Sinorhizobium meliloti: one gene and its partner. The protein of the gene in region 1 interacts with the protein of each later gene in a pairwise test. Links are inferred from orthologs where the notes say so. Each region holds a gene or a part of one and is shown on either strand. Other genes may lie near its edges.

Evidence for each region.
Region 2: the proteins of JOH52_RS16255 (region 1) and rlmB interact in binary tests that used the Escherichia coli proteins (3 or more experiments, as listed by UniProt). The link is inferred for Sinorhizobium meliloti from one-to-one orthologs.

The regions. Positions count from the first base shown.
Region 1 is NZ_JAGIOS010000001.1:3,363,737-3,367,007, reverse strand. What follows is about bases 318-3,271. They hold JOH52_RS16255 (bifunctional ADP-dependent NAD(P)H-hydrate dehydratase/NAD(P)H-hydrate epimerase), read right to left. Parts: upstream 2,560-3,271; coding sequence 1,075-2,559; downstream 318-1,074. Other genes in these bases: JOH52_RS16250 (P-II family nitrogen regulator), read left to right, coding at 2,906-3,244; gpt (xanthine phosphoribosyltransferase), read left to right, coding at 497-994; JOH52_RS16265 (competence/damage-inducible protein A), read left to right, coding at 318-327. Also shown: more of JOH52_RS16265, read left to right, coding at 1-317. UniProt on the Escherichia coli protein: Bifunctional enzyme that catalyzes the epimerization of the S- and R-forms of NAD(P)HX and the dehydration of the S-form of NAD(P)HX at the expense of ADP, which is converted to AMP.
Region 2 is NZ_JAGIOS010000001.1:3,731,127-3,734,290, reverse strand. The notes cover bases 107-2,953. They hold rlmB (23S rRNA (guanosine(2251)-2'-O)-methyltransferase RlmB), read right to left. Parts: upstream 2,045-2,953; coding sequence 1,169-2,044; downstream 107-1,168. Other genes in these bases: tuf (elongation factor Tu), read left to right, coding at 2,705-2,953; JOH52_RS18170 (hypothetical protein), read left to right, coding at 895-1,179; JOH52_RS18175 (FMN-dependent NADH-azoreductase), read left to right, coding at 166-786. In the rest of the region: more of tuf, read left to right, coding at 2,954-3,164. UniProt on the Escherichia coli protein: Specifically methylates the ribose of guanosine 2251 in 23S rRNA.

The DNA of each region.
Region 1 (3,271 bases):
GAGAACGTCTATGTCATGGCCGGCGTGCCCCAGGTGTTCCAGGCGATGCTCGACGCGCTGCTGCCGAGCCTTGAGACCGGCACGCCCGTCCTTTCCCGTACGGTTCGCTCGCCCTATGGCGAGGGCGACATCGGAGCGCCGCTGACCGAGGTGCAGAAGAACCATCCCGAAACGAGCATCGGCTCCTATCCGAGATTCGACGGCAAGAGCTTCTCGACGGATATCGTGATCCGGGCCCGCGATGCCACGGTGCTTGGCGCCGCCGAAACCGAGGTGATCGCGATGATCGAGGCGATCGGCCGATCACGCGAGAAACACCAGCCCTGAACTCCGCGTCGGCGAAATCATTGCAGATCGCGGTGCTCGCGGCTGGACTGGCTCTTGCACTTTCGGCTTCATTGCCGCTATTGCATCAGGCATGAACTAGTGTCGGCGGCGTGGCCGTCGAACTGCAGCAACGCTTATCGCCGACAGCGCAAAGAAGCCGGAGTCCGTCATGTCTCTTCCCGAGAAAGCCTTTCCTGTATCCTGGGATCAATTCCACCGTGACGCCCGTGCCCTGGCCTGGCGGCTGGCCGACAACGGGCAGGAATGGCGCGCGATGGTCTGCATCACGCGCGGCGGCCTTGTTCCGGCCGCTATCGTCAGCCGGGAACTCAACATCCGGATGATCGAAACGGTCTGCATCGCCTCCTATCACGACTACGACACGCAGGGCCAGATGAAGGTGCTCAAGAGCATCTCGCCTGAGATCGCAAAGGATGGGGGCGAAGGCGTTCTCATCGTCGACGATCTGACCGACACCGGCAAGACTGCCGCCGAGGTTCGCGCGATGCTGCCGAGGGCGCATTTCGCTGCGGTTTACGCAAAGCCGAAGGGTCGCCCCCTCGTCGACACTTTCGTGACCGAAGTCAGCCAGGATACCTGGATCTACTTCCCCTGGGACCTCGGTTTCACCTACCAGGAACCGATTGCCAAGGGCACGCGCGGCTAGCGTGTTTCACTGTTTCATCGACAAAGTGAAACACCCCAACACTTTGCTGGAAGTGCTCTCCTGACAGGACGCTCGGCGTTCTAAGCATTCCCTCGAAGCGGCGCTATGCTCTCGACAAGGCTCTCGGCCGTTGCCGTGCGGCCGGCCACGACACCGGCCTCGCCGTGGCGCCAGACCGCGGACGCTGCCGCCTGGAAAGCAGGCATCCCCTGTGCCAGGTGGGCGCCGATGATCCCCGCAAGTACGTCGCCCGAACCTGCCGTCGCGAGCCAGGGCGGCGCGTTGACATTGACGGCGGCCCGGCCGGACGGCGCGGCAACGACCGTATCCGGCCCCTTATAGACGATCACGGCATGGCTGAGCCTTGCTGCGGCCTGAGCCTTTTCGATCTTGGACAGCGCCGCATCCTCGGCGATATCCGGAAAGAGCCGGGCGAACTCCCCTTCGTGCGGCGTCATCACCACCTCACCGCCCTCTGCCGCGATCCTGTCGAAGAGTTGCTCCCTGCCCTCTCGGAACGAACTTATCCCGTCGGCATCGAGCACCAGTGCGCGGCCGCAGAGCATGAGCACGAAATCCCGCGCCTTTTTGCCGACGCCGAAGCCGGGTCCGAGAACGAAGGCATTCAGGCGTCTGTCCTTGAGCCAGGCGGCAAGGCCGGCAGCGTTGTTGATTTCCTTGAGCATGACGGCGGTGAGGTGCGCCGCATTGACGGCGAGCGCTTCCGCCGGAGAGGCAAGCGTCACCAGCCCCGCGCCGGCGCGCAGGCCGGCCGCCGCCGACAGCCGCGCGGCCCCGGTCGAAACCGGTCCGCCGCAAAGCACGGCGAGATGGCCGCGTTTGTATTTGTGGGTCGCGGGATCGAGCGCGCCGAGGTGTTGCTCCCACATCGCGGGTGTGTTGACGTGAAGATCGCCGGCTCTATCCGCAACGAGCCTTGCCGGAATGCCGATATCGAAAATTTCAAGCGTGCCGCAGCGGGCGCGACCCGGCATCAGCAGATGGCCGGGTTTGGCCGCCATGAACGTCACCGTGTGGGCCGCAACGAAACTCAAGCCCCGGATTTCGCCCGTCCGCCCGTCTATGCCGGATGGCAGGTCCACGGCGAGGACCGGTACTCCGCTCGCATTCACTTGCTCGATGACTGTTCTCGCCTCGTCCGGCACATCGCGCGCAAGCCCTGCCCCGAAAAGTGCGTCGATGACGACATCACCCGATTGCGGCCCGTAGGCGTCGAGGGGTCGCGGTACAAGCGCAAAGGCATCGCGCGCCCGCGCGGCGTCGCCCTTCAGCATCGCCGCGTCGCCGAGCGCAAAGACGGCGACGCTTGCGCCGGTATCGGCGAGCGCGGCAGCGGCGATATAGCCATCGCCGCCGTTGTTGCCCGGGCCGCAAAGCACCACAAAGCGCAATGCTTCCGGGTAAAGCCGCAAGGCGGCGGCTGATACGGCCGTTCCCGCCGAACGCATGAGCGAGAAGCTATCGATCCCCGAACGCGCGGCATCCTTGTCGACCGCTGTCATTTCCGCCGGGGTCACGAGGACATTCGAAAGCGCCTGAAGCATGGAAGCGATCTAATCCCGACCGAAAGCGCAAGACAAGAGCAGCGTTGACGGAAAGCGACGTGACTAAGAAATGTGCATTTGCACACTATAAGTGCTCAAATAACATGCTTCGAGCACGAAACGCAGCGATCCTCCGTCGCGCGCCGGCGTCGAACACTCAAAACCTCATAAAAAATAGGCAGAATGCCATTGCAGAAGCCACTGCCCCATCGGCACCTATCGCGTTACCACTGGAAATTTCGCAATCTGCGCGTCATTCCTCTACAAAAGTGGCACGCTACGTGCATAGTGTGAGGCCAAGCGGGCAGAACCTGCTTTAAAGGGAGAAGCGGAGAGACATTTTCTCATGAAAAAGATCGAAGCGATCATTAAGCCTTTCAAGCTCGACGAAGTGAAGGAAGCCCTTCAGGAGGTCGGCCTGCAGGGGATCACCGTCACGGAAGCCAAGGGCTTCGGGCGGCAGAAGGGACATACGGAGCTCTACCGCGGCGCAGAATACGTCGTCGACTTCCTGCCGAAGGTGAAGGTCGAAGTGGTGCTGGCGGACGAAAATGCGGAGGCCGTGATCGAAGCCATCCGCAATGCCGCGCAAACCGGCCGCATCGGCGATGGCAAGATTTTCGTATCTAATGTGGAAGAAGTGATCCGCATCCGTACCGGCGAAACCGGCCTCGACGCCATCTGATCGCGTCTGGCGATCTCACCTATCCGG
Region 2 (3,164 bases), 370 kb from region 1 along the record:
TCGTCGTCCATTGGAGGCGACGATTAGAGCCCAGGCGGCCACCTGTTCGCGATATATGCCGAATTGTTTCCCTGGGGAAACGGAATGTCAAATATTCGCTGACTTATCGAAGGATTGTTTGCAGATCATATGTGATGCACCGCAACGTAAGCAAAGGTGCTTCCCATGAAAATCCTTCACATCGACTCCGGCATTCTCGGCGAACACTCCGTCTCCCGCCGCCTGACATCGGCAATCGTCTCGCAGCTCAAGGCCGACCGGCCCGATGCGGAGATCACCTATCGGGATCTCGCATCCGAACGCGTTCCGCACCTGACCGGCGCACAGATCATGGCGCCTGCAGATCTCGAAGGTGTCGACGCCCTTTTGGCCGCTGATGTTCGCATCGGCCGCCAGATGCTCGAGGAATTCCTGGCTGCCGACACGGTCGTCGTCGGTGCGCCGATGTACAACTTCTCGATCCCGAGCCAGCTCAAGGCGTGGATCGACCGCTTGGCCGTTGCCGGCAAAACCTTCCGCTACACCGAAGCAGGACCGGAAGGCCTCGCCAAGGGCAAGAAGCTGATCGTCGCCTCCACCCGTGGCGGTCATTATTCGGTCGCCCCGGCTTCCGCCATGGACCACCAGGAAACCTATCTGCGGTCGGTCTTCGGTTTCTTCGGCATAACGGACATCGAGTTCATCCGCGCAGAGGGCCTGAATCTCGGCCCCGACCAGAAGCAGTTCGCCATCGCCGAAGCCGAAAAGACGATTGCCGAGGGCAACGTTCTGAAGCTCGCGAGCTAACCATTCGGCCGGCGCTGTGGCGCCGGTTCGTTGCGGAGGATGCCGGCCGAGCGATCAGCCGGCATTCTCCGTTTCTGATCGGGTCGAAACTGCGCTATTCTGTCGGGCATGAAATGCGTGCGCGCCCTGCGGTTTCTGGCGTTGTCGCTCGCGGCCGTCGCCCTGGTGGCCGGAAGTGTTTCCGCGTCTGCGCCGGGCGGGCGTTGCACCTGCCGACACCGCGACGGAGCGAAATACGAACTCGGGCAGACTGCCTGCATCCGCATCGGCGATATCTCCTATCTCGCGCGCTGCGAAATGAACCTCAACGTCACGACATGGAAAAGATTGCAGGACGGCTGCCCGACGGCGGGGCTCGCCGTGACGATCGTCCCGTCGGCTCCTATCCCTTAAGATGATGTCTCGCCGCGTACATCGCGATGGCGGCGGCATTCGACACGTTCAGCGACTTGATCGCGCCGGGCATGTCGAGCCGGGCGAGCGCCTTGACCGTCTGCCGCGTCTTCTGGCGCAGGCCCTTGCCCTCCGATCCGAGCACGAGCGCGATCTTGTCGCCGGCGAATGTGCCTTCGAGCGCCTGCGGCCCCTCGGAATCGAGGCCGATCGTCATGAAGCCGAGCTCGTGGAGCTCTTCGAGGGTGTCGGCGAGATTGGTGATCTGGATATAAGGAATGAGTTCCAGCGCACCCGAGGCCGATTTCGCCAAAACACCCGATTCGGTCGGACTGTGGCGCATCGTCGTAATGAGTGCGCCTGCGTCGAAGGCGACCGCCGAGCGCATGATCGCTCCGACATTGTGGGGGTCGGTCACCTGATCGAGAACGAGAATCAAGGGGCAGTCGCGAAGAGCCTCGAGCTTGCGGTGCGGCAGAGGCTGCGTCTCCAGCATCACTCCCTGGTGAATGGCATCGGGCCCGAGTATGCGGTCGAGTTCCTGCGGCGTTACAGTCTCGGTCGGGAAGGGGAGCGCCGTGAGATCTCCGAGATCCAGGCGTGCGGCGGCGTTCTGCGTGACCGAGAGGCGGATGATGCGGCGTTCCGGATTGTCGAGGGCTGCGCGGACCGTGTGCAGGCCGTAGAGGAGCACCTGGTCCGGGGCGAGTGCCGGCGGCTTCCAGTCGGCGGGCGGCTTTCCGCGCTTGTCCTGACGCGGGGTTGGAATCTCCCCGCGTTCGCGCCTTGCGTCCCGGTGCGCACGGCGGAGATTTGCATAATGGGTGTCTCTGGCGCTCTTGTCGCCGGTCTTGTCCTTGCTCATGCCGGTCTTATAGTGAGCTTCGTCCCGGGTTGAAACTGATTTCGGAAAATCGCCGCTGCGGCCGCCTGTGGAGAAATTCTGAAAATTTGCATTTCGCCGTGTTGACAGGACGAATGCAGGCGGTCATATACCCGGCGCAGATCGAGGGGCGGCGACAAACGGCGCCGGTTCTTACGCGATCTCAAATGCTTGGTCGATTGATCCCGACAGAAAAATGGAGGGATGCCCGAGTGGTTAAAGGGGACGGACTGTAAATCCGTTGGCTCAGCCTACGTTGGTTCAAATCCAACTCCCTCCACCATTCTGCTTCAGGATCGAAGGCCCGCGGGTATAGCTCAATGGTAGAGCAGCAGCCTTCCAAGCTGAATACGCGGGTTCGATTCCCGCTACCCGCTCCAGCTTCTTTTTCAAAGCATAACAAAAATTCCGCTGCACTTTAGGTTTGTGCCGCATGCGCCTGTTTACGTTCTGTTTTCCGGCCTGAGGCGTTGCGCTTTGGGTGCTTCTGCCGCCGCTTGCCGCTGCCTTTCTAAGGAGGCGAGACCTTGCCGTTCCGGCGCACGCAATTAAGTCTTGCGCAAATGCGACGAAACCCTTAAACGGCTCGACAAACCGGCCCCGCCGGCTGATCCATCCGATTTGACCACAGGAAGCGTACCCATGGCAAAGAGCAAATTTGAGCGCAATAAGCCGCACGTCAACATTGGCACGATTGGCCACGTTGACCATGGCAAGACGTCGCTGACGGCAGCGATCACGAAGTATTTCGGCGAGTTCAAGGCGTATGACCAGATTGACGCTGCGCCGGAAGAAAAGGCCCGCGGCATCACCATTTCGACGGCGCACGTCGAATACGAGACGCCGAACCGTCACTATGCGCACGTCGACTGCCCCGGCCACGCCGACTACGTCAAGAACATGATCACCGGTGCGGCGCAGATGGACGGCGCGATCCTGGTTGTTTCGGCCGCTGACGGCCCGATGCCGCAGACGCGCGAACACATCCTGCTGGCCCGCCAGGTCGGCGTTCCGGCGATCGTCGTGTTCCTGAACAAGGTCGACCAGGTCGACGACGCGGAACTGCTCGAGCTCGTCGAGCTGGAAGTGCGCGAACTGCTGT